Regions from separate parts of the Nocardioides sp. Soil796 genome, predicted to be linked through region 1. Evidence: predicted binding sites of a transcription regulator. Region 1 holds the regulator's gene; each other region holds the start of a gene.
What was found. The regulator LexA, encoded in region 1, represses DNA repair genes until DNA is damaged. The targets are predictions, from matches to a motif close to TCGAACANNTGTTCGA.
Positions count from the first base shown of each region.

Region 2: a site for LexA is predicted at 6,958-6,973, ahead of ASH02_RS22830 (HNH endonuclease signature motif containing protein). Genes of this name have one in related genera too.
Region 3: a site for LexA is predicted at 5,171-5,186, ahead of ASH02_RS13470 (alpha-ketoglutarate-dependent dioxygenase AlkB). Genes of this name have one in related genera too.

Region 1 covers NZ_LMSQ01000019.1:456,906-466,731, reverse strand. The annotation lists gene secD (protein translocase subunit SecD) at 1-907, shown strand, start outside; gene ASH02_RS19350 (ATP-dependent DNA helicase) at 999-2,978, shown strand; gene ASH02_RS19345 (zinc-dependent metalloprotease family protein) at 2,992-4,392, opposite strand; gene ASH02_RS19340 (FlgD immunoglobulin-like domain containing protein) at 4,532-6,349, opposite strand; gene lexA (transcriptional repressor LexA) at 6,515-7,231, opposite strand; gene ASH02_RS19330 (LysM peptidoglycan-binding domain-containing protein) at 7,466-7,825, opposite strand; gene ASH02_RS19325 (thrombospondin type 3 repeat-containing protein) at 8,021-9,103, opposite strand; gene ASH02_RS19320 (ABC transporter ATP-binding protein) at 9,194-9,826, opposite strand, start outside.
Region 2 covers NZ_LMSQ01000020.1:354,425-364,250, forward strand. The annotation lists gene ASH02_RS22800 (pyruvate dehydrogenase) at 1-1,615, shown strand, start outside; gene ASH02_RS22805 (WD40/YVTN/BNR-like repeat-containing protein) at 1,764-2,846, shown strand; gene ASH02_RS22810 (hypothetical protein) at 2,875-3,666, opposite strand; gene ASH02_RS22815 (sulfite exporter TauE/SafE family protein) at 3,688-4,422, opposite strand; gene ASH02_RS22820 (dihydrofolate reductase family protein) at 4,569-5,135, shown strand; gene ASH02_RS22825 (VOC family protein) at 5,157-5,543, shown strand; gene ASH02_RS22830 (HNH endonuclease signature motif containing protein) at 5,578-6,789, opposite strand; gene ASH02_RS22835 (SRPBCC family protein) at 7,085-7,912, shown strand; gene ASH02_RS22840 (SigE family RNA polymerase sigma factor) at 7,918-8,424, opposite strand; gene ASH02_RS22845 (hypothetical protein) at 8,421-9,386, opposite strand; gene ASH02_RS22850 (GNAT family N-acetyltransferase) at 9,383-9,826, opposite strand, start outside.
Region 3 covers NZ_LMSQ01000018.1:424,354-434,179, reverse strand. The annotation lists gene ASH02_RS13500 (MlaD family protein) at 1-956, shown strand, start outside; gene ASH02_RS13495 (nuclear transport factor 2 family protein) at 986-1,603, shown strand; gene ASH02_RS13490 (hypothetical protein) at 1,600-2,205, shown strand; gene ASH02_RS13485 (hypothetical protein) at 2,343-2,981, opposite strand; gene ASH02_RS13480 (hypothetical protein) at 3,078-4,103, shown strand; gene ASH02_RS13475 (YbaB/EbfC family nucleoid-associated protein) at 4,113-4,517, shown strand; gene ASH02_RS13470 (alpha-ketoglutarate-dependent dioxygenase AlkB) at 4,525-5,148, opposite strand; gene ASH02_RS13465 (ABC transporter ATP-binding protein) at 5,269-6,021, shown strand; gene ASH02_RS13460 (ABC transporter permease) at 6,028-8,571, shown strand; gene ASH02_RS13455 (GntR family transcriptional regulator) at 8,696-9,415, shown strand; gene ASH02_RS13450 (copper homeostasis protein CutC) at 9,567-9,826, shown strand, end outside.

The DNA.
Region 1 (9,826 bases):
GGCCAAGGGCAAGATCTGGCTCGGCATCTCCGGTGCCGCGCTGGTCCTCGCCCTGGTCGGCATCTTCGGGCACGGGCTCAACTACGGCCTGGAGTTCACCGGCGGTCGTTCCATGGAATACACCACGGCGAAGCCGATCTCGGCCGACACGGCTCGTGAGATCGTGGCCGACGCGGGAGTGCCCGAGGCCGTCGTACAGATCGTCAAGGGCAGCGACGACGTCGAGCGGGTCTCGATCCGTGCCGGCGACATCGACGACGCGACGAAGGCCGAGATCGAGAAGGGCCTCACCGCAGAGGCCGGCAAGACCACCCAGTTCAGTGACGACACGGTGGCCGCCAGCCTCGGCAACGAGCTGAAGGAGAAGGCGTTGCTGGCCTTCTTCATCGCGCTGATCGCGCAGATGATCTACCTCGCGTTCCGGTTCCACTGGACCTTCGCTGTCTCGGCGGTGGGCGCGATGTTCCACGACGTGCTGATCGTGACCGGCATCTTCGCCTGGCTCGACAAGCCGATCGACGGCATCTTCCTGGCCTCCGCGTTGACCATCGTCGGACTGTCGGTCAACGACACCGTGGTCGTCTTCGACCGCATTCGAGAACGATGGCAGGGCACCAGAACAGGCACCTTCGCCGAGGTCAGCAACACGGCCTGCATCGAGACCATGCCGCGCACGATCAACACCGGTCTCGGCGCCATGTTCATCCTCGGTGCCCTGGCGGTGCTCGGTGGCGATTCGCTGCAGGACTTCGCGATCGCACTGCTCCTCGGCCTGATCATCGGTACCTACTCGTCCGTCTTCTCCGCGACCCCGGCACTGATCCTGCTGCAGAAGGTCGCGCCGTTCTCGCGTGAGAAGAAGGAGCGCAAGGTCCGCGATGCACAGGACTCCGGCGCCGTCGTCTGAGGCAGGGGAGCGAGGGACGAGCGGTTCGTGGTGAAGCGACCGACAGAGCCGTCGTCCGACCCTTGTCGGTGCCGGCGGTTAGGGTTTCCGGGTGCCTGAAAGCCCCGATTCCCTGACCCCCGTTGCCGCCCTCCTCGGTGAAGCCGTCGAGGCACTCGGCGGTCAGGAGCGCCCGGGCCAGGTGCAGATGGCCGAGGCCGTCGCCCGGGCGATGGCCGACGACGAGCACCTGCTCGTCCAGGCGGGCACCGGCACCGGAAAGTCGCTGGCCTACCTGGTGCCGAGCCTGCTGCACAAGAAGCGGGTCGTGGTCGCCACGGCGACCCTCGCGCTGCAGCACCAGCTCGTCGAGCGCGACATCCCGCGGCTGGTCGATGCGCTGAAGGCCAAGCCCGGCATCGACACGTCGTACGCCGTCCTCAAGGGCCGCTCCAACTACGCCTGCCTCCACCGGGTGCGCGAGGGCGCGCCCGACGACCAGGGCGCCCTGGTCGAGCTGCCCACCGGGTCGATGGGCGCCGAGGTCATCAAGCTGCGCGAGTGGGCCGAGGAGGAGGCGAAGTCCGGCGGCACCGGCGAGAAGGACAACGCGCCGCGCCACACCGAGAAGGTCTGGCGTCAGGTCGCGGTCAGCGCCCGCGAGTGCCTCAGTCGCGCGAAGTGCCCCTTCGGGGAGGAGTGCTTCGCCGAGGCTGCGCGCGACCGGGCCGCGCAGAGTCAGCTGATCGTGACCAACCACAGCCTGCTGGCCATCGACGCCATCGAAGGCGTCCCGATGATCCCCGACTACGACGTGGTCGTGGTCGACGAGGCCCACGAGGTGACCGCCCGTGTCACGCAGGCGGCCACCGACGAGCTGAGTGTCAGTGACGTCGAGCGGGCCGCGCGACGTGCCCAGCGGTACGTCGACGGCGACGAGGCCAACGAGCTCGATGACGCTGCCGGGGCGTTGAAGGACGCCCTCGAACGCACCGAGGCCGGGCGCATCGACCGCGTCGACGAGCAGCTCGCCGACGCCTTGGTGCTGTTGCGCGACGGGGCGCGGGCGTGCCTGGGCGCGATGCCCAAGGAGTCCGACGACCCCGACCCCGGCAAGAACCAGGCCAAGGCCGGCGTGCAGGAGATCTTCGCCACCGCCGAGCGGATGGCCGCCGACCTCGAGTCCGACGTGCTGTGGCGCAACGACCGCGAGCCGCAACGCGGCGGGCCGCAGCTGTGCGTGGCACCGCTCCAGGTGTGGGGTCCGATGCGCGACAAGCTGCTCACCGACAAGACCGTGGTCTTCACGTCCGCCACGCTGATGTTGGGGGGCGACTTCACCACCGTCGCCTCCTCACTGGGTCTCAAGCCCACCGAGCGCATCGCGTCCACCGAGGTCGTCGAACGCACCGACGAGGTGCTGCCCTGGCGCGGCATCGACGTCGGCTCGCCGTTCAACTACGGCCAACAGGCGATCCTCTATGTCGCCCGCCACCTGCCGCCGCCCGGGCGCGACGGCCTCGGCAAGGCCCAGCTCGACGAGATCGTCGACCTGATCGACGCCGCCGACGGCCGCACCCTCGGCTTGTTCTCCAGCAAGCGGGCCGCCGAGGCCGCAGCCGAAGAGGTCCGCAAGAGGCTGCCGCACCTGACCACGCTTGCCCAGGGCGAGGCCCAGCTGGCCGAGCTGCAGAAGCAGTTCGTCGCCGACCCGCACACCTGCCTGTTCGGAACGTTGAGCCTCTGGCAGGGCCTCGACGTCCCCGGCGACACGTGCCAGCTCGTGCTGATCGACCGCATCCCGTTCCCGCGTCCCGACGACCCGCTGATGTCGGCGCGCCAGAAGGCCGCCGACCGGTCAGGAGGCAACGGGTTCATGCAGGTCGCCGCGACGCATGCGGCACTGCTGCTGGCGCAGGGTTCGGGCCGGTTGATCCGCACCCACACCGACCGGGGCGTGGTCGCCGTACTCGACCCTCGGCTGGTGACGGCGCGCTACGGCAACTTCCTCAAGGCCAGCCTTCCGCCCATGTGGGCGACCACCGACCCGCAGATCGCCCGCAACGCGCTCAAGCGCCTCGCGGCCGACTGAGCCCAGACTCAGCTCAGCGCACGCCGCAACGCGAGCGGAACTTCACGCGGTAGTTGCCCAGGCTGCCGTAGTCGCTGTAGCCGGTGCTGCGCGGGTCGCGTGCCCCGACGCCGTCGACCCGCACGTAGTAGGTGCCGGCCGCCCGGGTCGCGAGGTAGGTCGCGTCGAGGCCGGTCGGCGAGCCCGAGGCCGCCGACAGCGGGTTGCGCCGCGCCAGCACCCGACCGCTGCGGTTGAGCAGGGTCAGCGACACGTCGAGGTTCGGGCTGTACGGCGCGTTGGCGACCTGGACGCTCAGCCGGGCGCGGCACGTCGTACGCAGGCGGAACACGTCGGTGTCGTTGCGCTTGCCGATCACTCCGGGTCGGGCGACACCGGCGCGCAGCACGGTGGCTCGGCTCAGCCGGTAGGCGTGGTCGTCCGCGCGGTACGGCGCCCCGTAGGCGCGCATCACGGAGAGGTCGTTCTCGCGTTCGGTGGCGCCGGTGTACTCGCCCCGGCTCCACTGGGTGAGCGGGCGCATCGAGGAGCCCATGATCGGGGCCCAGATGCCGTGGCCGGAGTAGTAGGCGTCGCCGTTCTTGCCGTCGTGGCTCAGCCCCAGGGTGTGCCCGGCCTCGTGGGCGACCACGAGGCCCATCTGCTGGGGACGGTTGTCGACCTCACGCGGGAAGACCCAGAAGACGCGGGCGTTGTTGGCCGCCGCGTAGGGGAAGACTCCGACGAACGCGACGCCGGCACAGCCCGGGCCACCGCAGACCTGGTTGCGGACCGTGGTCGAGCGGGTGATCACCGCGTGCACGCCGTACGTCGCATCGGCCGAGCCCGAGCGGGTCAGCGCACCCGCGTCCGGAAGCTCGGTGGTGACGTCGACCTGGAACGGCGCGTAGTCCTCCGCGGTCCGGCGCCACGTGCTCTGGATCGCCCGGAGCTCGCCGGCGCTGAACCCGGAACGGCCGTCGGTGTCGAAACCCGCGGCGTCGTAGCAGCGCGGACGCAGACCGTCGCTCCACTCGGAGTCGCAGACCTGCTCGCCGTTGAAGTCGAGGTAGATCGTGCGACGCGACCCGGGACGCGAGTGCAGCCGGAACGTCTGGGACAGCGGCGCCGAGGCGCGGGCCACCGGTTCGTTGCCGGCCTCTTCGCCGGAGCCCTCGAAGGTGTCGGCGTAGTAGAGCCGGTCGCCGGCGGTCAGTCGGGCGGCCGGGTCCTCGGTGAGCAGGCCCTTGACCTCCTCGGTCGCCTGCCCGGCCAGCCGCGCCGCGGTCGAGAGCTCGGAGTCGTCGACGCGCTGGCCGTCGGCCGAGGTGAACTCGTGGTCTCCGTCGGTGCTGCCCGTCGCTGGTACGGCGGCGAGGCCGCCCAGGGCGAGGGCGCACACGGCGGTCAGGGTCAGCGTTGTGGTCCGGAGCATTGGGCGATTCTCCCACGATTGATTTGCGGCACGCTGCGGGCGGTCGGGCCTCATTGCAAGACCTTGTAGAACACCTTGATGAGGAACTTCTTGACGTCGTAGCGGCCTCCAACCAAGGTCCTGTAGGAGGTCGCTGTGGTCAGCCCAGCACGTAATATTCGAGCGTGAGCCTGAACGACTTCACGTCGTACCGCTGGCCGTACCCCGTGCCGACAGCCCAGTAGACGTAGCCGTTGGCGTAACGCATGCGGTTGGTGTTGGCGGTGCCGCCGCTGTGCCAGGTCAATGACGACGAAAGTGCCCGTCGGGTCAGCGGCGCGCCGTCGGTGTTGTTGAGCATCCAGATGGTGCCGCGGTGGCCGGTCGACCGCTTGACCGCGCCGCCGTACGCCCTGATCGTCAGCCCGTGGTACTTGATGGCGTTGGGAATCCTGACGTCGTGCAGGGCGAGGGCCGTCCGGTCGTCGACGTTACTGCCGGAGCAGCGGGACATGCTGTAGTAGCCGATCGAACCGGTCATCCGGCGCAGCCCGGGCTTGCGCAGCGAGGAGCATCTGCCGGACCAGTTCAGGTGGAGGGAGGCCTGCGCAGAGATCGTGCGGTCCCAGGTCCTGCGGACAAGACGCTTCGTGGAGAGGACCACGGGTGCGCCGGTGAAGACGGAGGTGTTCCACGCCCGGTCGGTGAGCGTGATCCGGAATCGGTACGTGCCGGCAGGCGCTGTACGACCGTCTTGCCTGCGTCCGTCCCACCAGAAGCCCTGGTCGCCCAGACCGGGCATGGTGTCCACGACTGCGCCGTCCGCGTTCAGGACCTCGACCTTCGCGTCACTCACCTGGCCCTCGACCTTGGGCGTCAGGCCCACCTCGTCTCGATACTCGTCGTCGTACGGGTAGAAGGTGGCCCATTGCCGGACCAGGCTGGTGACCCGCGGCGGCGTCACGTCGATCTCGAACGACGTGAAGGTGTCGGCGGTGAACTCGTGGCCGTGGTCCACCGCCTGCGTGGTCACCCGGATGCGGTGCTGGCCGGTCGTGGGCGTGACGCCCGCCGCGATGGGGTCGATGGTGATCACGGCGTTGCCCTGGGTGTCGAGCTCGACGGGAATCGGCCCCGTCAGGGCCTCACCTCCGATGGTCTCGATCTGCCAGGTGGCGCTCTGGCCGGGCAGGCCCTCGGTGTCGAGGGTGACCTTGGCGGTGTCGAGGATTCCGTCGCCATTGGGGCTGAGGAGGCGGAGAGAGTCGGTGGTGAGGTGCATGGTGAGGCTGCGCCGTGCGGTCACGACCGCGCTGGTGTTCTCGGTGGCACACACCCCGTAGAACGTGGCGCTGGTGTCACGGATGCATCGGCGCACGACGAGCTCCCCCGAGACGACGTTGGCGTAGGGAGACGCGGTCAGCTGCCGTGGCTGGTCGCGAACCAGCGCCGGCCCTTGGGCCTGGTTCGCCCAGAGGAGGTTGAGCTCTCCCGGTCCGTCGTCGTGGACGGTCACGCTTGGCAGGGCCTCGGATCGGAGGTCGACGAAGACCGGTTCGGTAGGGGCGTCCCAGGTGACGGGGTTGGAGACGTCGAGGGTGGACGTGTCGGTCGGCGTGCTCAGGCAGGTGGACGGTGTGCTCGTGCCACAGGGCGCGACCGTGATGACCGTTCCGGCGTCGAGGCCGAAGCTCGGCAGGGTCCAGCGAGCCACGCCGTCGACCGGATCACCGTTCGTGTAGTCGGCGATCATCTGCTTCCTGGTCTGGGCCCCGGAGCGGAAGGTGACCATGGCGTTGTCAGTGCCGGTCAGTGCCACCTCGATCGACAGGTCGCCACTGACCTGGTCACCCGTGGTGGGCGTGATCAGGGTGGCGTTCAGGTCTTCCGCCTGGGCGGGGGCGCTGGTCAGGGCGACGAGTCCGCTGCCCACGACGCTGGCAGTGAGAAGGGTGGCGAAGAGGCGTGGTGCGCGCATGGTTCCCCCGAACACAAACGTGGCGGAGAGCTCCGCCGATCTGGATGTCCCGAGACCGGAACCGCGGACACCTTATGTCACTAAACGTGCGGTGTGCGACGAAATCACGAAAGGCGTCGTACGACGACCGCGCGGTCGGCGTACGACGCCTTTGTGGTGGCTGGTTCAGACGCGGCGCAGGACCGCGGTGACGATGCCGAGGATCGAGGCGTTGGTGCCGTCGATCGGGTCGTAGGCATCGTTGTGCGGCATCAGCCAGACCTGGCCGTCCTTGCGCTGCAGGGTCTTGACGGTGGCCTCGCCGTCGATGAGAGCGGCCACGATCTCGCCGTTGCGGGCGGTCTGCTCCTGGCGGACCACGACGTAGTCGCCGCTGCAGATGGCGGCGTCGATCATCGAGTCGCCGGAGACCTCGAGCATGAACAGGGTGCCCTCGCCCACCAGGGTCTTGGGCAGCGGGAAGATCTCCTCGACCCGCTCCTCGGCCAGGATCGGGCCACCAGCGGCGATGCGGCCCACCATCGGCACGTAGGTGGCGGCCGGCATGGCGTCACCGATGCCGGTCTCGTCGATGTGCGACTCGTCTGCCGCGCTGATCGAACGGCGCGCGGCGAGCACCTCGGGCAGGAACACCTCGAGGGCACGAGGACGGTTGGGGTCGCGCTTGATGAAGCCCTTGGCCTCGAGCACCTTGAGCTGGTGGGAGACCGAGGACGAGCTGGTCAACCCGACCACCTCGCCGATCTCGCGCATGCTCGGCGGGTAGCCGCGTCGCTCGAGGGAATCACGGATCGTGTTCAGGATGCGCTGCTGGCGGGGGGTGAGGCCCGTTGCGTCCGGGGGGCCGTCGGGGAACTCGGCGACGTTGTCCTTCGATGCCATCGGGGTGCCTTCCGCAGTGCTGTTCCTGGTGGGTTTTCAACGTAGCCCCAAAACCCGACGGCTTCAAACACCTGTTCGAACGTGTCGCAAAGGTTTTCGAGCAGTCTCTCGGGTCGGGTCTCGGGAGTTCGGGGAGCGCAAAGGGCGGGCCTCCGTGGTGGAGTCCCGCCCTTTGTCTTCCCCATCCGCAGGCCGGGGTCGAGGCGACCTGCAGAAATTCAGTGGCGTCCTGGCTCAGCCGAGCGGGACGTAGATCTGCTGGCCGGCGACCAGCATCGAGGAGTCGAGCGCGTTGAGCTGCTTGATGGTGTGCACCATGTCGCGCACCTCGCCGTCGTCGGCCACGTCGGCGGCGATCGCCCAGAGCGTGTCGCCGGGCTGGACCGTCACCGCGCGGGTCGGCTGGTCGACGCCGGCGTGGTTGGTGGCCATCGACGAGGTGCCGAGGAAGACCGCGGCGGCGAGCACGAAGAGCATCGCCGCGACGAAGACCACCAGTCGGCCGCGCTGCGTGAGGCGGACCTGGCTGCGAGCGCCTCGCTGGGCGGGACGCACAGGCGTCTGGATGGTGGGGCTCAGGGTCATCGTGCTCATCGGGACCTCCGGGGGAAGGGGGTGGTCTGTGTCAGACGAATGTCTACAGACGACCACCGACAACGGACTTCCGGAGCGGAGGATCGATCAGACGTTCGATCGAACACATGTACGACGGTAGAGCATGTGTTCGAACGAATCAAGAGAGCGGCCGAACAAATGTTCGACGTGTCGCGGGGCGGGTCAGGGAACCCGTCAGCGGACCCGGATCACCTTCGACTGGGCCTGCCGGCACAGTCCCTGGGTGAGGAATGTCGGCTTGATCAGCGCGTAGAACTTGCCGGGCTTGCGCCTGGCGCGGGGCAGCGTCCAGACGCCTCGGGTGGACGTGCGGGCCAGGCCCACTCGCGCCGAACGACCCGGCCCCATCACGCGCCGGAGCTCGACCACCTTGCGCGAGACGCAGGCGTTGACCGGCGAGCGCAGCACTCCCTTGAACTGCTTCACGCGGACGCCGTAGGCGATCGTCCCGGTGCGGGCCAACGGCGGGCAGCCGGTGTCGTTGTAGGCGGCGGCCAATGGGCAGGCGTCGCCCTTCTCGTAGCCGTCGGAGTCGGCGTCGGGGTCGCACGAGTCGCCCATGCCGTTGTGGTTCATGTCGCGCTGGGTGGCGTTGGCGTTGCTGGGGCAGTTGTCGTCGCCGTTGGCCACGCCGTCGCCGTCGATGTCGGGGTCGCACTCGTCGCCGAGGGCGTCGCGGTCGACGTTCGCCTGGTCGTAGTTGGCCTTCTCGGGACAGTTGTCCTTCGAGTTGGCCCTCGAGTCGTCGTCCCAGTCGCAGTCGTACACGACCTTGAGCGACCACGAGTCGAGCGTGCCGGCCGGGCTGGACTTCAGGATCGGGGGAGTGTTGGTGATCGTCAGGGTCCAGGTGCCGTTGGCGTCGCCCGTGAGGCCGGAGACCTGCGAGCCGGAGGTGGCGGCGCCGGACGTGCCGTTCGGTGCCTTCAGGGTGACCTTGAGGTTGGTCGGGGCCGGGTGGGTGATCGCGAAGGTCGGTGTTGCCGAGATGACGCGTCCGGGCACGTCGGCCACCACGCCGACGGTGGCGTCCACGGACTTCGTCCCGAGAAGAGGGGCAGCGGGGATCGCCGCACCCTGGCCAGTCCTGGTCACCGTGCAGGTGGCCTCGGTGGGCAGGTCGTCGAAGTCGCCGCTGGCGAGGTTCGAGGACGGCGTCTGCACCACGGCAGCCGACGCAGACCCCACGACACCGACGACGCCGGAGATCACCACGGCCAGGACACAGGTGCGGGCAACGCTCGTGCGGACAGACATGTGGTGACCCCTCGCGGTTCGGTGGCACCCTCCCGGCGCCCGCACAAGGCTAGGTCACCGGCCACCCACGGGTGAGCGGATTCCGCGAACTCAGTCCCCGGACCAGGCCGCCCAGAGCTCGGCGTACCTTCCCCCGGCGGCCAGCAGCTCCGGGTGCGATCCGGATTCGACGACCCGGCCCTCGTGCAGCACCAACACCCGGTCCGCGGACTCCGACTGGGTGAGCCGGTGCGCCACGACCAACGCGCCGCGCCCCTCGGTCACCGCCAGTGCGGCCCGCTCCAGGTCACGGGCCCCGGCGGAGCCGGCCTCAGCCGTGGCCTCGTCGAGTACGACGAACCAGGGGTCGGCCAACACGATCCGGGCCAGCGCCAGCTGCTGGGCCTGCGCGGGGGTGAGCGGGTGTCCGCCGTCGCCGACGACCGTTTCGAGTCCGTCGGGCATGGCGTCGACCCAGCCCAGTGCGGAGACGGCGGCCAGCGCCGAACGCACCGCCTCGTCACCCGCGGACGCGTCGACCAGGGTGACCGCCTCGCGCACGGTGCCGGAGAAGACGTGGACGTCCTGGCTGATCAGCGACACCTTCGAACGAAGGGCGTCGGGCGCGAGGTCGTCGTACGGAACGCCGGCGAGGGAGACGGCGCCCGCCCCGGCGGGAAGTACGCCGGCGGCAATCGCACCGAGGGTGGTCTTGCCGGCTCCGGTGGCGCCGACGAGCGCGAC
Region 2 (9,826 bases), on a different contig from region 1:
CGGCATCGACTGGGTGCACGTGCGGCACGAGGAGGCCGCGGCCTTCGCGGCGTCGGCCGAAGCACAGCTCACCGGGAAGCTCGCCGTGTGCGCCGGATCGTGCGGCCCGGGCAACCTGCACCTGATCAACGGCCTCTACGACGCCAACCGATCGGGGGCACCCGTCCTCGCCCTGGCCTCCCACATCCCGAGCCGCCAGATCGGCAGCGGCTACTTCCAGGAGACCCACCCGGACCGGATCTTCACCGAGTGCTCGGTCTACTCCGAGCTGGTCAGCACCACCGACCAGGCGCCCCGCGTCGTCCGCGACGCGATCCAGCACGCAGTCGCCAGGCGCGGCGTCGCGGTGGTGACGCTCCCCGGAGACGTCGCCGATCTGGAGGCGTCGGCCCCGACGCCGTCCTGCCGTCCCGTCGAGCCGGGAGCGCTGCACCCCGCGCCGGAGAGCGTGCGGCGGCTCGCGGACGCGATCAACAAGGCCGACAAGGTGGCGATCTTCGCCGGCGCCGGCGTGCAGGGCGCCCACGACGAGGTGATCGAGCTGGCCGCGAGGATCAACGCACCGATCGGCCACTCGCTGCGCGGCAAGGACTTCATCCAGTTCGACAACCCCTTCGACATCGGGATGACCGGGCTGCTCGGCTACGGCGCCGCGGCCGAAGGCATCGAGGACGCCGACCTGCTGCTCCTGCTGGGCACCGACTTCCCCTACGACCAGTTCCTCCCGGACACCCCCACCGCCCAGGTCGACCGGGCCGCCGAGCACATCGGGCGCCGTACCGAGGTCGCCGTACCCGTCCACGGCGACGTCCTGCCCACCCTCGCCGCGCTGCTGCCGCTGGTCGAGGCGAAGAAGAGCGACCGGTTCCTCACCCGGATGCTCAAGAAGCACGACAAGCTGATGAACAAGGCCGTCAGCGCGTACACCCGCAAGGTCGACAAGCTCGTGCCGATCCACCCGGAGTACGCCGCGTCCGTGCTCGACGACGTGGCCGACGAGGACGCGATCTTCACCGCCGACACCGGCATGTGCAACGTGTGGACCGCGCGCTACATCCGGCCCCTGGGCACTCGCCGGCTGATCGGCTCCTACCTCCACGGATCCATGGCGAACGCGCTGCCCCACGCGATCGGCGCCCAGATGAGCCATCCCGACCGGCAGGTCATCTCCGTGTCCGGCGACGGCGGACTGTCCATGCTGCTGGGCGAGCTGGTCACCGCGGCGGCGTTGAAGATCCCGATCAAGGTCGTGCTGTTCAACAACTCGACGCTCGGCATGGTGAAGCTGGAGATGCTGGTCGACGGGCTGCCCGACTTCGGGGTCGACGTCCCCGACACCAACTACGCGGCGGTCGCGCAGGCGATGGGCTTCCACGCCCAGCGGGTCGTGCAGCCGACCGACCTCGAGGAGGCCTACCGGGCCGCGTTCGCGCACGACGGGCCGGCGCTCGTCGAGATCATCACCGACCCGCAAGCCCTGTCCCTGCCGCCCAAGATCACCAGCGAGCAGGTCTTCGGCTTCGCCACGGCGATGTCGAAGATCGTGCTCAACAAGGGTGCGGGCGAAGCGGTCAGCATGGCGCGCAGCAACATGCGCAACCTGCCCCGCCGCTGATCCTGGTCAGCGTCCGCCCAGCCCGGTGTAACGCGGGGTTATGGTCGCTCCACACGCGTTCTGACACGGGCGAACCGTCAACAGCACCGCGCCAGTGCCGCCGTACAGGCTCTGGACAGACGTGGTCACGCGCGGCAAGGTGCCAAGCATGCGCATCCTCCTCGGAACCCTCGCCCTGGTCGTCAGCTCGCTTCCGTTCGGTACGCCGGCCGTGGCCGCCGCCCCGCACGATCGCGGGCACTCGGAGCCCACGTGGAGCGAGTCAGTCGTCGACGCCGACCAGAGCTTCCGTGGCCTCGACGCGGTCGACGACCGGACGGCGTGGGTCAGTGGCGGCAGCCTGACCGACGGCGGGCCGGGCAAGGTCTTCCGCACGACCGACGCCGGCGAGTCCTGGCAGGACGTCAGCCCGCCCGGCACCGAGGGACTGGGCTTCCGCGACGTCGAGGCGAGCAGCGCCAGGACCGCTTCCGTGCTGGCGATCGGGCCCGGCGAGGCGTCCCGGATCTACCGCACCACCGACGGTGGGACGACCTGGACCGAGACCTTCCGCAACACCGAGGAGACCGCGTTCTACAACTGCATGGACTTCTATCCCGGCGGCAAGCGTGGCCTCGCGGTAAGCGACCCGGTCGACGGCAAGTTCCGCATCATCGGCACGCACGACGGCGGCCGGTCATGGCAGGTGATGTCCGACCGTGGCATGCCCGACTCGACCGGTGAGTTCAACTTCTCCGCCAGCGGTGACTGCCTGGTGATCAACGGCCGCCACGCCTGGTTCGGCTCGGGCGGCAGCATCTCCCGGGTCTTCCACTCGACCGACTTCGGGCGCACCTGGGAGGCCACCGACTCCACGATCCCGGCCGGCGAGGCGGCAGGCGTCTTCGGCCTGGCCTTCCGTACGCCGGGCGAGGGCCTGGCCGTCGGCGGCGACTTCTCCGCAACCGACAACGGTGTCGACGCCACGGCGGTCACCACGCGACGCGGCGACTGGCGCGGTGCCGGCGATCTGGCCCACCTCGGCGAGGACGCCGCGTGGATCCAGGGCCGTCACCACACCGTCGTGGTGGTGGGTGAGTCCGGTGACGTCGCGGGCAGCAGCATCAGCCTGGACGGTGGCCTCAACTGGGAGCGCTTCTCCGAAACCGGTTTCCACACCCTCGACTGCGTGCGTCGTACGTGCTGGGCGGCCGGAGGCAACGGCCGGGCCGCCACCCTGCACCTGCGCTGACTCCCCGGAACTCAGACCGTGCGAGCGGTCAGCGTCGGCTGAACCAGCGCCGGCGGCGCGGGGCTTCCGGCACGGGGTGCAACAGGGCGGAGCCCAGCACGCGGGCGACTTCCGGCACCCCGGAGACGGTGACCGCCTCGTTGGCCAGGTCGTGACCGTGCAGCCACCAGTGGACGTCGACGGCAGGGCCCTCGACCACGACGGCGGGCGCCTCAGGGGACACGAGCCGCATCTCGGCTGGCATGCCGTTCTCGGGCCAGCTCAGACCGACGTGCCACGCCTCCCCCGTGTCGCTGGTCCGGATCTCGACGATCTCGGGCAGCCACTGGACCTCGGCCTCCGGAGCTGACCAGTGCCCGAGCGCCCGGTCGATGCCGTCGGCGGCCACCTCTGCGGTCAGCGGCGGCGTCGACCGACCCGCGGTCAGGCTCGCCGCGTGCGCGACGGTGATCGCCTCGTGGGCGAGCAGCCTGGCCACCTCGGCCGTCGTACCCGGTCGCCCGAAGTAGTCCAGCGTCGTGTCCGGTCCGGCGGCCCTCAGGGCGGTCTCGAGCCTGCCGAGCTCGGCGGCGATCCCGGCCACCAGCTCCGCATGAACCGAGGGTGCGTCGACGTCGTCGCGGCGGCTCCAGTGGTCGTCCGGGTTCTCCAACGACCATGCCCAGATCTCCAGCGTTGCCCAGTGGTCGGCAACCGCCTGACGCACCGTCGTGGACGCCGGCGGCAGCCTGTCGTCGGGCTGGAGCAGCCCGAGGCTGGCCGCGCCCGCGCGCCCGTGGAGGTCGAGCAGGTCGAGGTGCTCGGAGAAGGAGACGGTCACGTCACGAGCCTAGAGGGCAGCTCAGGCCACGAGCAGGCGCACCAGGATCAGCGTCCCGGCGGCGAGGCACGCGCAGGCCACCACCTTGCGCAGCGCCTCGCCCGGCACCCGCGTCGCCAGGAGGGCTCCGCCGACCGTGCCGAGAGCGGCCACCACTCCGAGCAGGGTCCCGAGGCGTACGTCGACCAGGCCGGTCTGCAGGAAGCCGATCGAACCGGCGACCACCACGGGCAGCTGGACGGCCTGACTGACCGCGACCGCCTTCAGCGGCGCGACTCCCAGCAGGAGCAGGATCGGCACGAGCAGCACCGGCCCACCCGTGCCGGTGAGCGCCGAGCCGAGGCCGACGAACGCCCCGATGCCGACCAGGGGCACCGTGCCGAGCTCGCCGACGTCCAGGTGTCGAGCGCCGGGGAGGAGCTGGTTCACGCCGACGAGCAGGGTCAGCGCGGCCAGGCCGAGCATGAGGGCTGTCGCGGGCAGGCTGGCGCTGACCAACGCACCGAGGAACGCAGCAGGCACGACGCCCACCCCGAGTCGGCGCAGCATCGGCCAGGGCACGACGCCCTGCCGGGCGTAGGCGATGGTGCCGACCACACCCGTGAAGAGGAACGCCCAGGTGCTGGTGGCGGTCGCCTCGTGGACCGACAGATCACCCAGTGCCACCAGGCCCGGCGGCAGCAGGACCCCGCCGACGCCGACCATGCCGATGAGGGCGCCGATGACGAGGGCGAGCAGGCCCAGGGCGACTGCCACGGTCGGTTCTCCTTCTCCAGGTCAGACAGCACACGGAACATGCGACATTACGACGCGATGAGTTCTCGGCTGACTGGAGGTCTGTTCATCCAGGAGCCTCCACCGCACCGGTGTGGCAGGCGAGCCTTGACCCAGGAGGAAACGACATGTCCGAGCTGCTGGTCGACTACATCACCTCACTCGACGGGTACGGCGCGGCCGAGGGATGGCCGGGCTTCTGGGGCATGGAGAGCCCCGAATACCTTGCCTGGCTGGGCGAACAGCCCGAGCACATCCACCTGATGGGCGCCAACACCTACCGCCTGATGCACGGCTTCGCCGCCCAGGGCGAGCCCGGCACCGACGTGATGGCCGACTTCCGGAAGGTGGTGTTCTCCTCGACCCTGAGCGAGCCGCTGGAGTGGGCGAACAGCACGCTCGTCTCGACCGATCCCGTGGAGGCCGTGCGCGAGATGAAGGCCCACGAGACCATGCCGATCGCCACCCTCGGCAGCCTCACCCTGTGCCGCTCGCTGCTCGCCGCTGGCCTGGTCGACAGGTTCCGGGTCGTGGTCTTCCCGGTGATCACCGGCGCCACCGGCCAGGAGCGCATCTACGACGGCTACCCCGACGTCGCGCTCGACCTGGTCGAGAGCCGCACCTTCGAGGGCGGGCTCCAGCTCCTGACCTACCAGCCCCGAGTGTTGGACGGACCTCCCAGCACAGGCGCATGATGCATGGAGGGAGGTCCAGGGATGAGTGAGCTGACGCCGTACCTCTGCGTGGGCGACGCCCGCGCCGCGATCGACTGGTACGTCGACGCGCTCGGCGCACAAGTCGTCTACGACCCGATCGTCATGGAGGACGGGCGCATCGGCCATGTCGAGCTGGCGATCGGTTCAGCCCGCTGGATGATGGCCGACGAGTTCCCCGAGTCCGGCGTCGCGCCACCGGACCCCGCTCGCGGGTCGGCGGTCAGCCTGCACCTGGTCGTCGACGACGTGGACGCGGTGGTGGGCCGCCTGCTCGCGGCAGGGGTGACCATGGACCGCGGCCCCGAGGACTCGCCGCCTGCCGGCCGGGTCGCGGTCTTCCGGGACCCGTGGCACCACCGCTGGTTCCTGAACCAGTCCACGCCCTGAGGCCTGGGCTGATCTCTCCTGCACCCGGGTCGGCCTAGGTGCGTCTGGTGAAGCGGATGGATCCGTCGGGGTGTCGTTCGTGGTGGTAGGCAGGGTCGTGGACCCGGTGGTGATGGTGGCAGCAGAGCAGCACGCCGTCCTTGACGGTCGTCTTGCCACCCTTGGACCAGGCCTCCAGATGGTGCACGTCGCACCACTCGGCGGCCACGTCGCACCCGGCGGCACGGCACCTCTTGTCGCGGAGCCTGATCACCTTGCGTTGAATCGGGTTGTGGAAGCGGGAGCCACGCCCGGCGTCGAGGACCTGCCCAGCGCCACCGAGCACCATCGGATAGATGGTTCCGTTGCACGCCAACCGGCGGGCGGTGGCCGCGGTGATCGGGGTGTCGTCGTCGTAGCCGAGTCCGGCGGAGGAAAGCTCGGTGCGCAGCTGGTCGAGGGTGATCGTCACGATCACCGTGGTCGCATCACCCCCGTGGTCGGGCAACCGGTGCGGATCGACACGCTCCAACAGGTCTCCCATCGCCCGGGCCAACAGCGTGTTGTAGGGCACCCGGCGACCATCAGCCTCCGCCGCCTGCTTGCGTGGCTGGGCGAACGCCTCGAGGTAGCGCTTGAGTCGCTTGGCCACCGCGTCGGGCAGGCGCGCGCTGATGCGGGTGGTGCCATCGCCCTGGGGACGCAGTGACAGCTTCGCCTTCTCCGCGGCGAGCTTGTCCTCCTCGGCCAACCGCTTCGCCTCACGCTCCTCGGCGGAGTCGGGGTCGACCACGTCGGCCAGGTGTCGACCCAGCCGGCGCAATCCGGTGGGATCGAGTCGCTTGGCCTCGGCCAGCAAGGTCCGCTCCGCCTCGACGAGCTGGGCGCCCGAGAGCTCATCGCGGACCTCGTCGAGGGCGTGCGCGATGGCACGGGCCTGCTCCAGGTTCACCTCACCGGCCCCCAAGGCAGCAGCAACCAGGAACCACCGTTGCGCGAGCACCGCGGCCAACGACTGGTCGGCATGGACGGCGCGCTTGTCCAGGTTCTGATCGTGGCTCAACCACGACGCCGCACTCTTCGCGCCCGCATCATCGGCCACATCGCCGGCGACGGCCAACACGCCCAACCGCACCGCAGCCAACTGAGCCTCCGCCGCCACCAGACCCCGCATCAGCTCACGCTTCTGCGGCATCGGCACATACAACGGATCGAACCCCGCCAACTCCTCGATCGCGGAACGCACTGCCGCCAGACTGTCGGTCATCGGGTGCACACTCACGGTCGTCCTCCACAGCGCAGGTTGGTCTTCACTGCGACGCCGGAGGCCCCGAACCGGGACTATCACTCACCGTGGTGCATCTGACCCATCACCCTTCGCCCACGAAGGCCCAGAAACCCGGGCCCGGCCATTTCGGATGATGAAGTGCCCTCATCGTACGCCCGTTCGGAAACAGGCACAAGCCATTCTTCCAGATTCTTCGATGACAAGTGTTTCGGTCACCGACACCCAGCATGCCCGCCGCCACCGACACCTCAGGCGCCAGTGGTTTGATGGAGTGATGGTGATCCATGACGAGATCTTCATAGCCGCACCTCCCGAGCGGGTGTGGGAGCTGACCGAGGACGTCGAGGGCTGGCCGGCACTCACTCCGACCATGACCTCGGTGGGGCTGACCTCTGACGGCCCCCTCGGCCCGGGCTCGACCGCACGCGTCAAGCAGCCGCGACTTCCGTCAGCCACCTGGACGGTCACGGACCTCGACCCACCCAGGCGATTCGCGTGGCAGACCCGCCGCAATGGCGTCCTCATGACCGGGAGCCACGAAATCGAGCCGACAGGGGGCGGCTGCCGCAACCGTCTCTCCCTCGAGCTCGAGGGACCCGGCGCAGGCGCGCTCGCGACAGTGGCCAGACCTGTGCTGCACAAGGCGATCGCCACGGAGAACGACGGATTCCGTCGGGCCGCCGAGGGCCTGAACAGACCGACGTACGTCGACGAGCACCGGGTGGACCTCGACGTGCAGGCCACGCAGGCCTGGCCGGCGGTCGTGGGCTTCGCCGAGCACCTGACCGGGCAGGAGCACGCCCTCCTGTCCCGCGCCCTGGGACTCGAGCCGTCCGCCGGGTTCTCCGTGACCCAGCGGGAGGCACCACGAATCCTGGGCCTGACCGGTCGGCACCGCTTCTCGCGCTACGCGCTCGACTTCCGGCTGGTCGACGTGCCCGGCGGCAGCGAGCTGTCGGCGGTCACGTACGCCGACTTCCCCGGCCCACTGGGATTCGCCTATCGCAGTGCGGTCATCGGCACCCGCGGCCACGTGCTCGCCGTACGCCGGATGCTGCGCAAGATCGCGGCGACTGCGAACGGCGATGTCAAGCACCCTTGACTGACCTACCGCGACACCTGGGCGTGCTCGTCGAGCACGGCCCGCAACGAGGCCAGTCCGCGCGACGCGTGGCTCTTCACCGTGCCCTCGCGGATCCCGAGCTCCTCGGCGGTCTCGGCCACGGAGAGTCCGAGCCAGTGCCGGAGCACCACGACGCGTCGTTGCATGGCCGGCAGCCGCCGCACCGCCGCGAGCAGGTCGGAGCGATCCTCCACCGGCAGCCCGGGCGCCGCCGCCGCGCGTTCCAGGTGATCGACACCGGTGGTCGCTCGCCGCCTCAGCCAGGGCCTGCGTCGGTCGTCGAGATCGGCGTTGACGATGATGCGGCGCGCGTAGGCCTCCTCGCGGCCCGCCTCGCGCACCTTCGACCACGACAGGTAGAGCTTGACGAATGCGTCCTGCAGCACGTCTTCGGCGCGGTTGTCGTCGCCGCAGACGGCGTAGGCGATGCGCCGGAGCCGATCCTGGTGCGCGGCGACGAAGTCGACGTAGGAGGCGTCGCGCTCATTCACGAAAGGTCACCGCGTGCCCATTCGATGAAGGCTGCGAAATCGGGAGCCGAGTCGGCCGGCTCGTAGGCCTCGATCCAGTCGGTTCCGGCGACCACGAACCAGGTCTTCCCGGCCCAGCGCACCTCTGCCGCGGCGGAGCGCTTGGTGGTCCCGGCAAGGACATCCCCGCGCTGGCGCACGATCTCCACGCCCTGCCTCGGCTCCAGAACGTCGGAGCGGTCGCTCGCATACCCGACCAGGCGCGCGGCGAAGTCGGGTCGGCCCTGGTCGTGGGCCGTCACGTCGTCGACCCACAGCTCGAAGTCGTCGGTCCAACGACCGGGCTCGTCCATCTCCCCCACCGTGGCAGTTTCGGCGGTCCGGCTGACGATCACCCACACGACATCGCCCTTGAACGCCTCGGGTTCCATGGGCACCTCGGGCACGTCGAACTCGGCCTCGACGGCGTACGACACGGAGGTCGGGTCGGCGTCGACACCACCAGGGCCCAACGGGTCGATGACGGTGCGCCGTATGACCGCGTCGGGCGCGACCCACAGGCGTCCGTCGGGCGCGATGGCGACCGGTCCGTGGTCTCCGTACTCCTCGGCCCAGCTCGGGATCTCGTCCGTGGTGTAGGCATCGACCCCCCTGACACCGTCCACGGCCTCGACCGGATTGGCCGGCGCCGGTGCCACGTAGTCGGGATCGGGCCCGAGGGTGCCCGGATCGGCGACCGCCGGCGCCCGCTCCCGCCCGACGCCGGACGCCGCAGGCTCCGCGTCCCTTTCATCGTCACCGCCGACCACTGCCGCGGCAGCGCCGCCGAGAGCGACCACCGAGGTGGACACCACGAGAGCGACTGCGATGCGGCGGCGCCGGCGTACGCGTTGCGCGGTGTGCAGGTAGTCGAGGGCTGGGGCCGTCGGCAGGTTGCGCAGCGAGCGCTCCAGCTGGTGGGCGAGCTCGGTCTCTGTGGTCATGCACCCTCGACGGATCCGGGAGCCGTGGCGTTGTCACGGTGGGCCAGATTCTTTTCGTGCGGTTCGACGACCGGCCTGGACATCGCGACCCGCGGCCACCGGTCGAGACCGAGCTCGGCCTCGTGCACACGCACGCGCCGCAACTCGTCGCCCAGTTGGTCGGGGGCGAGCACGCGGAAGCCCAGTCGACGGTAGTAGGGAGCATTCCACGCCACCTCGGCGAAGGTGGTCAGGGTCAGCGCAGTGAAACCGTTGCGCCACGCCCATGTCGCCGCTTCCTCGATGAGCGCGCTGCCCAGCCGCCGGCCGGCATGGTCGGGGTGGACCGACACCTGCTCCACATGGCCCGCACCGTCGACGACATCGACGATCAGATAGGCCACGGGCCGGTCCATCTCGTCGGTGGCCACCCACGCCCGCGCCCCGTCGACGTACCCACG
Region 3 (9,826 bases), on a different contig from region 1:
ACCGCGGCGTACCCGTCGGCCGGATCGAGTCGCTCAAGGTCACCGACGACGGCATGGAGGCGACGCTGCGGATCAACAAGGACGCGCCCGACATCCCGGCCGACGTGAAGGTGCAGGTGTCGAACCGTTCCGCGATCGGCGAGCAGTACATCAACCTCAGCTCCGAGACGACCGACGGCCCGAAGCTCGAGAGCGGCGACCGCATCGTCGGCACCGACGCGTCCCTGCCGCCGTCGATCGACGAGCTGCTGCGCACCGGCTACGAGTTCGTGAACTCGGTGCCTAAGGACGCACTCACCACGGTGATCGACGAGACCTACAACTTCTCCAAGGGCGCCAACCGAAACCTGCCGCGGCTGGTGCAGACCTCGAAGGACTTCGCCGAGAGCGCGGATCGCAACTTCCTGGTCACCAAGGGGTTGATCGAGAACTCCACGATCGTGCTGAAGACCCAGGAGGAGTCGGCGGCGTCGATCAAGGCGTTCAGCCGCAACCTCCGCCTGATCGCCGGCGGGCTGAAGGACGCCGACAAGCCGCTGCGTGACCTGATCGGCGCCACCCCGGCCGCCTCGCAGGAGATCGGCAAGCTCTTCAACGAGGTCGGCGGCCCGATCGGTGCGCTGATGGCCAACCTGGTCTCGACCGCGCAGATCTTCGGCGTCAACGCGTCCGGTGTCGAGGATGCGTTGATCAGGATGCCCGAGGCGTTCAGCGTCGGTTACGCCATCACCAAGTCCAGTGGCATGGAGATGGGACTCGTGCAGACCTACTTCGACCCGCTGCCCTGCACCACGGGGTACGGCGACACGACGGTGCGCCCCGGCCTCGACACGTCAGGTGGCAAGAAGTTCAACACCAACGCGGGTTGCACGCTCGCACCGAGCAGCGGGGCCAACGTGCGCGGACCGACGAGCGTGCGTGTTCCTTCCACTCTGGCCGAACTCATGGGGGAATGATGGCCTTGTCCACAACGGAGGGGGAGCGCGTGACCGCGCCCGACGAAGACAGAGAAGACTCGACGGCACCGGTGGCTTCTGCTGCCGACTCGGCGTCGCCGGTGTCGTCGTCAAAGGACTCCGGTGCCGAGCCGCTGGCCGGCAAGGCGTTCTGGTTCCAGGTCGGTGCACTGCTGCTCGCGACCGTCGTACTCGGCACAGGGCTCTTCGCCTGGTGGCACAGCAGCAACGAGGAACCGGCGTCCACCCTGGGCGACAGCCGCGACGCAGCGCTCATCGCGGCCAAGCACGACATCGAGGTGATGAACACCCTCGACTACCGCGACATCGACGGGAGCGTCGCGGCGTGGCAGGAGGTCACCACCGGGTTGCTCTACGACCAGACGGTGAACCTGACCGACGAGCAGCGCCAGCTGTTGAAGGAGCAGAAGGCGATCTCGACCGCCAAGGTCGTCGACGCCGCGGTCGTGGACATCACGCCCACCACGGCGACCGTGATCGCCTCGCTCGAGCTGACCGTGATCGACGACAAGGACCCCGACGCGCAGGCACCACCGAAGCGCAACCGCTACACGGCCGATCTGGCCAAGGTCGACGGTGAATGGAAGCTGGAGAACCTGCAGCAGGTGGCGGTGGATCTCTCATGAGTGACGGGAAGAACGAAGCAACCGAGACCACTTTCAAAGCACCGACCGAGACCTCAGTGGACACGTCGGCCGGGGCCTCGATGCCGGGCGAATGGCAGCGACTGCTCCGCCGCAACGCGCTGTACGTCGTGGCCGTGGTGTTCCTGCTGGTCGGAGCGTTCGGCTGGCTGGCGAGCCTCGACTCCGAGGAGGAGGCGCCATCCGCCGACAACCACGCGCTGACTGACAAGGCCGCGACCAGCGAGGTCTCGACCGAGGTGTCGCGGGCGCTGACCGGAGTGCTCAGCTATGACTACGCCGACCCGTCGGTCTCGCAGAAGATTGTCGACAACGTGCTCACCGGTGACGCGCGCAAGGAGTACGACGTACTCCTGAAGAACCTCCAGGAGAAGGCGCCCGGGCAGAAGCTGGTGCTCACCGCCCAGGTGCAGGCCGCTGCGGTCAAGGAGCTCAACGACGACAGGGCCACGCTGCTGGTCTTCCTCGACCAGACCAGCAAGCGGGTCGACGACAAGGAGGCCAGCATCTCCGCCGCACAGCTGTCCATCGAGGCGCGCAAGGTCGACGGCGCCTGGACCATCACCCAGCTCCGCCCACTGTGACTCTTCGCCTCGCTGGTTGAGGAGGCGGCGCCAGCGCCGTCTCGAAGCCACTCCGTCTCGGGGGGAGTGGCTTCGAGGCGAGTCTGGTCTCGATGCACCGCCTCGTTCCTCGGCGGCACTCGACCACCGAAAGACCGTCAGTCGCGCGCGGCCACGTGGCGGCGTACGTCGTCCAGGAACTCTGACTCCCGCACGCCCAGGGCGCTCAGCGGGCTCAAGCGGACGACCTCGCCGCTCTCCGCCCTGGTCACCCGCGGATGGAGGAGGTCACGCAGCTGCCGCTCGCGGCGGGCCACCTCCTTGGGTCCGAGGTGGTCGGCGAGGTCCGTCCCCGCGCACGTGACGACCAGGGTTCGTCCCGGTTCCTCATCGGCAACCGCCACGTCCTGGATTCGCTGCCAGGTCGTGGTGAACCTCGTGGTGCTCGACTCGACACGGAGGCCGTCGCTGCCGACCACCAGCCCGTAGCGTCCCGTCGTACTGCGGCGGGTCTGCACGACGACTGCGATGCCTCCCGCAGTCAGCAGGGTGCCGCACACTCCGAGGCCCAGACTCCAGACCACCCGCACCGCGGTCGTCGGTTCGGTGCGCACCCACTCGCCGGCGTCGGACAGCTCCTTCCGCCCGATCAGGCCGGTCCAGAGGTCACCCGTCCAGACCGTGACCGCACCGACCAGGGCGGCCGCTCCGATCAGCAGCAACACCAGCGCCAGGGCATGGGCCTTGAGGGCGCTCCGGGTCGCCACGCGGTAGAGCGTTCGCGAACCCGATTCCATGACCTGACCGTACCCACGCACGAGGCGCTCGAATCCCGGGCGGTTAGGTCCCGCACTTCGGGGTAGGACGTGCGCAACGGATGAGAGGAGCAGACCATGGGTGAAGTCAATCCCGACCAGGTGCTCGCGATCGCCAAGAAGGTCGCAGCTGAACCACACGCCTACGTGCAACGTGCTCACCACACGGTGGCCAACGAGTGTCCACTGCAACCGCTGGCCTTCGGCATCCTGCCGAGCGCGTTCGTCAGCTCGAGCTATGAAGGGGCGCGCGCCTTCATGGGTACGGCGACGGAGCAGGGCACGGAGGCGACCCTCAACCTGGCCCGTGGCCTGGGCGATGTCGCCCGCGCCTACGGCTCGGCCGAGGCGGTGAACACGGTGAACGCATCGCTGCCAGAGCTGCCACCGACCAACATCGACGGCACCGGCGACTCGACGGGCGGCCAGATCGCCGTTGTCGGGGCGGAGGTCGGGCTGCTGGTGATGTGGTCGTTGACCGGCGCCACCATCGTCGGCTGCTCGGCACTGGCGCCCACGGCCCTCGGCGCGATGACGGCGTGGGCCGTTGTGCAGCCCGACGACGCCGCGCTCTCGCGGGCCTTCAGTGCCTGGGGGTCGGCCCGGATGGATTCGCAGATGGCGAAGAACGAGCTCGCCGCCAAGCTGTCCGGCCTCAACGACGCCTGGCCGAGCAGCGAGACGGCCCGCGAGGCCTACGACAGCTGGAAGCTGCTCTACGACAGCAACCTCGACCTGCTGATCCAGAGCCTCCAGGGCGTCGAGACGACCTTCGACAACGTGGTGGACGCGATCGGGACCTCCGAGGACCTCATGTTCGGCATTGTCGTGGGCACCCTGGCGCTCCTGATCACGCTCACCGCGCTCGAGCTGATTCCCGGCGCATCCGCGGTGATCCAGCCGATCAAGCAGCTGGCCGGTCTGGGGTTGACCCTGGGCACGATCGCGACCGTCATCGGCATCGGCGGCCTGGTCTTCGACCTCATCAAGAACCTCAACGAGCAGGCCAACAATGCCGACGGCTTCCAGATCAACCAGCCGGGCAACCAGGCCCAACCCCACTTCGAGCAGCTGCCCCGGATCGACTGGGCCGCGGACATCTAGGAGAGTGCAGTGATCAAGCCCGAAACCGACATGAAGCGCATGCTGGAGCAGATGACTGCGCAGGTCGAGAAGACCAAGGCCGTGGCAAGGGAAGTGGCCGAGCTGCAGGTCGAGGGTGAGGTGGCCGAGGGACACATCAAGGTCACCGTGACGGCGACCGGTTCCCTGGTCGGCGTACACCTCGACCCGAAGGCCATGCGGATGCCCAGCGAGGACCTGGCCGAGGCGATCGTGGAGGCCTCCCGAGTGGCGACCCAGAACGCCGCGGTCCGCGTGCGTGAGATCTGGGCGGAGAACGGGGTGCAGAGCGACCTCGACGTGGCGTCACTGATCCAGGGGTCCGCCGACGTCGAGACAGACATCGACAAGCGTGTGGACGAAGCCAAGGAGGCCATGCGCCGCCACGGGATCTGAGTCGTCGTCAGAACACGTTGAGGGGCCGGAACTGCACCGAGATGCGAGGTCCCGCGTGCGCCGTCTTGGGCACGCAGTGCTCCCAGGTGCGCTGGCAGGATCCGCCCATCACCAGCAGGTCGCCGTGCCCCATCGTGAACGACACCGACGGTCCACCGCCGCGCGGGCGCAGCATCAGCTTGCGTGGGTCGCCGAAGGAGACGATCGCGACCATGGTGTCCTCATGTCGTCCACGACCGATGGTGTCGCCGTGCCAGGCCACTGAGTCGCGACCGTCGCGGTAGTAGCAGCATCCGGCGGTCTCGAACGGCTCACCCAGCTCGGGCAGGTAGTGCGCACTCAACGCGTCACGGGCTGATCCGAGGACGGCGTGGGGCAGCGGCTCGCCCACGCCGTACGTGTGGACCAGACGCGGCACGTCGACGACCCGGTCCCACATCTCGCGCCGCTCCGCGCGCCACGGCACCGTCTCGACCAGTGCGGTGAAGACGTCGTCGGCGCCGGCGATCCAGTTCGGTCGTACGTCGACCCAGGCGCCACGCGAGAGCGTCGTACGCCGAGCAGGCGCCAGACCACCGACGGACGGCGCGGTGGCCACGTCGAACAGGTTGGCCTGGAACTCGACGCTCATGCGTGCAAGGCTAGCAGATTCATCGAACAGGCGTTCGAAGTCGGGGAAGTCCCTGAACCACCCCCGGAACCTGCCAAAAGCAGTGGGAGCCCGGCCCCGCGATCCCCTAGGTTGGAGCCCATGACGAATGGCTCCGCGCCCGCGGCACGCGTGCAGAACCTGACCAAGACCTACGGCACCGGCCAGGCCCTGATCAAGGCGCTCGACGATGTCACGCTCGACCTCGCCGCGGGGGAGTTCACCGCGGTGATGGGCCCGAGCGGTTCGGGCAAGTCGACGCTGATGCACTGCTGTGCGGCGCTCGACACCGCAGACAGCGGCACCGTCCACATCGGCGAGCACCAGCTCAGCGGCATGGGCGACAAGGAGCTCACCCGGTTGCGGCGCGACGAGATCGGCTTCGTCTTCCAGTCCTACAACCTCGTGCCGACGCTGACCGCCGAGGAGAACATCAAGCTGCCGATGGCGATCGCCGGTCGCAAGCCCGACCCCGAGTGGTACGACACGGTGATCTCGACCGTCGACCTCGGCGACCGGCTCGGCCACAAGCCGAACGAGCTCTCCGGCGGCCAGCAGCAACGCGTCGCGGTGGCGCGTGCCCTGGCCAGTCGGCCGAGCATCATGTTCGCCGACGAGCCGACCGGCAACCTCGACTCGAAGTCGGGCGCCGAGGTGCTCGGGTTGCTGCGCACCAGCGTCGACGACTACGGCCAGACGATCGTGATGGTCACCCACGACCCCGTGGCGGCGGCGTACACCGACCGCGTCGTCTTCCTCGCCGACGGTCGCATCGTCGACGAGCTGCGCGACCCCGACCGGGAGCAGATCCTCGGCAAGATGCAGGAGCTCACCGCCCGCGAGCTCGAGGCCTGACCGACGATGTTCAAGGTCACCTGGCGCAACCTGCTGGCCCGCAAGGTGCGGCTGATGCTCTCCGCCTTCGCGATCGTGCTCGGCGTCGCGTTCGTGTCCGGCACGATGATCTTCACCGACGCGATGGGCGGGGCGTTCGACGACATCATCGAGGGCTCCACGGCCGACGTCGAGATCGCGTACGCCGGCGCGGGCGACTTCGACTCCATGCAGGACAACCGCACGATTCCCGCCTCCGTCGTCGCCGACCTCGAGAAGCTGCCCGAGGTCGAGTCGGCGCACCCGCAGAACGTGCTGCAGTCGGTCTTCATCATCGGCAACAACGGCAAGGTGGTCGGTGGCAGCGGCCCGCCCGGGCTCGCCTTCAACCCGACCACGGCGACCTCGATGAACGGCAACCCGGTGCTGGTCACCGCCAAGGGTGAGCTGCCCGACGGCCCCGACGAGATCGCGATCGACGTCGACGCCGCCAAGAAGGCCGACTACGACATCGGCGACACCGTCACGCTGGCCACCGGCGCCACCCCGCCGACGATGAAGGCGAAGCTGACCGGGCTCGTCGAGTTCGGCTCCGGCGGCCTCAACGGCGCGACCCTGACCGTCTTCGACACGAAGTTCCTCCAGAAGAAGTTCTTCGGCGGCCGCGACGTCTACACCTCCATCTCACTGAACGCCGCCGACGGGGTCTCCCAGACCCAGCTGCGCGACGCCGCCCAGAAGGTGCTGCCCAAGGGAGTCGAGGCGCGCACCGGTGACGACGCGGTCGAGGAGAACCAGGCCAGCCTCGACGAGATCCTGGGCTTCCTGAAGACGTTCCTGCTGGTCTTCGCCGGCGTCGCCCTGGTGGTCGGCGTCTTCCTGATCATCAACACCTTCTCGATCCTGGTCGCCCAGCGCAGCCGCGAGCTCGCCCTGCTGCGGGCCCTCGGCGCCTCGCGCGGGCAGGTCAACCGGTCGGTGATCAGCGAGGCGGTCGTGGTCGGGCTGGTCGGGTCGACCCTCGGGCTCGGAGTGGGCTACCTGCTCGCGTTGTTCCTGAGATTCCTGTTCGGGCAGTTCGGGCTCGACCTCGGGGGCGCCGAGTTCCCGGTCACCGGCTGGACCGTCTTCTGGTCGTACGCCGTCGGGCTGGTCGTCACCACGATCGCCGCGGTGCTGCCCGCCGTACGCGCATCCCGCATCCCGCCGATCGCGGCGCTCCGCGACGACGTCGCTCTGCCCGAGGCGACCCTGCGCAAGCGGATGGTCGTCGGCACCGTGCTGGTGGTGCTGGGCGCCGCGGGCATGGCCGGTGGACTGATCGGGTCCGGCACGCTCGGACTGGTGCTGATCGGTGGCGGCATCCTGCTGATCCTGATCGGCGTGGCGCTGATGAGCGCGCTGCTCGGCCGGCCGCTGCTCACCCTCTTCGGCGCGATCTACCGCAGGCTGTTCGGCAGTGTCGGCAACCTCGCCGCGCAGAACACGCTGCGCAACCCGCGCCGCACCGGCGCGACCGCCAGCGCACTGATGATCGGCCTGGCCCTGATGTCGATGATGTCGATCTTCGGGGCGTCGGCGTCGGCGTCGACCGATGCCGCGATCGGCACGTCGCTGACCTCGCAGTTCATCGTCTCCAACGTGGTGGGCCAGCCGTTCTCGCCCGACGTGGCCCGTCAGGTCCGCAAGCTCGACACCGTCGAGGGTGTGGCCTCGGTGCGCCAGGGCTACCCCAAGGTCAAGGGGAGCACCGTCTACGCCGCCGCGATGCGCGCACAGGACATCAAGTTCGCCTTCCGCATCCCGGTCTCGTCGGGCAACCTTGCCGATCTCGGCCCCGGCAAGGCGGCTGTCGCCGAAGGGCAGGCCGAGGACAAGGGGCTCTCCATCGGCGACTCGGTCACCCTCGACTTCCAGGCAGGCAAGGTGAAACTCGAGGTCGTCGCGATCTTCGACGGCGTCGGCGTGGTGCCCGGCAACTACCTCGTCACCCCCGACACGCTCACCAAGGGCGGCCTCGTGCCGCTCGACTCGATGGTCTTCGTGACCAAGAAGGACGGCGCCTCGACCGACGACCTGAAGGACCAGATCGACGAGATCACCAAGGACCTTCCGACCGTCACCGTCAAGGACCCCGAGGGGTACGCCGACGAGCAGAAGACCCAGATCAACCAGTTCCTCTACATGATCTACGGGCTGCTCGGACTGTCGGTGATCATCGCGATCCTCGGCGTCGTCAACACGTTGAGCCTCTCGGTCATCGAGCGCACCCGCGAGGTCGGCCTGCTCCGCGCGGTCGGCCTCAGCCGGCGCCAGCTGCGCACGATGATCCGGCTCGAGTCGGTGGTCGTCGCGGTCTTCGGTGCCCTGCTCGGCATGGTGATGGGCGTGGTCTTCGGGTCCACGCTGGTGTGGGCGCTGGCCGACCAGGGGCTCACCGAGCTCTCGATCCCGTGGGGGCTGCTGGTCGTCTTCGTGGTCGCCTCCGGGGTGCTCGGCGTACTCGCCGCGGTGTTCCCGGCCCGGCGTGCGGCGAAGCTCGACGTGCTGCGGGCGATCGCCACCGAGTAGCCCGAGGGGGTCGTGTCTCCCGGGACGACCTGCCCCAGCCGAACAGTCAGACTCCGTAGTCCCAACGGGTCATCTTCACCGCAAACGCCGGAGAGGCGGGCGCGGGCGCTGCGACACTCGCGACGTGGACCAGGCCCTCGACTTCACGACCGCGCCGCCGCGCAAGCACGTCGCGGTGCGCGAATACGTGCGCGACCTCATCCACGGCCTGCCCGCCGGGTCGCCGGCGCCCTCCGAGCGCGAGCTGGTGCAGCGGTTCGGCGTGGCCCGGATGACGGTCCGTCAGGCCATCGAGGCGCTGGTCGCCGAGGGCCTGCTCGACCGGATCCCCGGCAAGGGCACCTTCGTCAGCGAGCCCCGGACCCGCGTCGGGGAGCTGCGCAGCTTCACCGACGAGATGAGCAGCCGCGGCCTCCTCGCGGAGTCGCAGACCCTCGTCGCCAGGCTCGAGAAGGCCGGCCCCGGCGTGGCGCGCGCGCTGACGATCAGTGAGGGCGACGCCGTGATCCGCTGGCAGCGGCTGCGGCGTGCCGACGGCGAGACGATGTGCATCGAGAACGCCTACCTCTCCGAGGTGCTGCTGCCCGGCTTCCTGCAGGCCGCACTGCCGGTGAGCCTCTACGCCGAGCTCGAGGACCGCGGCCTGCGTCCGACCTGGGCCGAGGACTCCGTCAGCGCCGCGATCGCCACGGCCGAGGAGTCCGACCTGCTCGGCATCGCCGCCGGATCGCCGGTGCTGCGCGTGGCGCGGCGGGCGTTCATGGACGACAAGGCGGTCGAGGTCTCACGCTCGACCTACCGCGCCGACCGCTTCACCCTCTGGGTCCAGTTCGCCGCCCACTGACCTGTCGACAGTTCACGTCGACCCGTCGCCAGTTCACGTCGACCTGTCGCCAGTTCACGCGGCGCACAGAAACTCACGACGGGTCGACCAGAACTCACGACAGGTCGATCAATGCCGGGTCGGGAGTGGCAACGGCAATAGGCTGCGCCGCATGAGCCTCCTCCTCGAAGTCGCGATCCGCAGTGAGCGCGACGTGATGGGAGCCCAGGAAGGCGGAGCCGACCGGCTGCTGCTGGCCGACGCCAACGGGCGTTCGCCCGACCTCACCGCCGCCTCCGTGGCGCTGCGTGAGGCCGACATCCCGGTGCGCATCGTGCTGCGCCTCAACGACTCGTTCACCACCACCGGCGGCGAGTTCACCCGCCTGGTCGGCCTCGCCCAGGAGTACGTCGCACTGGGCGCCGAGGGTGT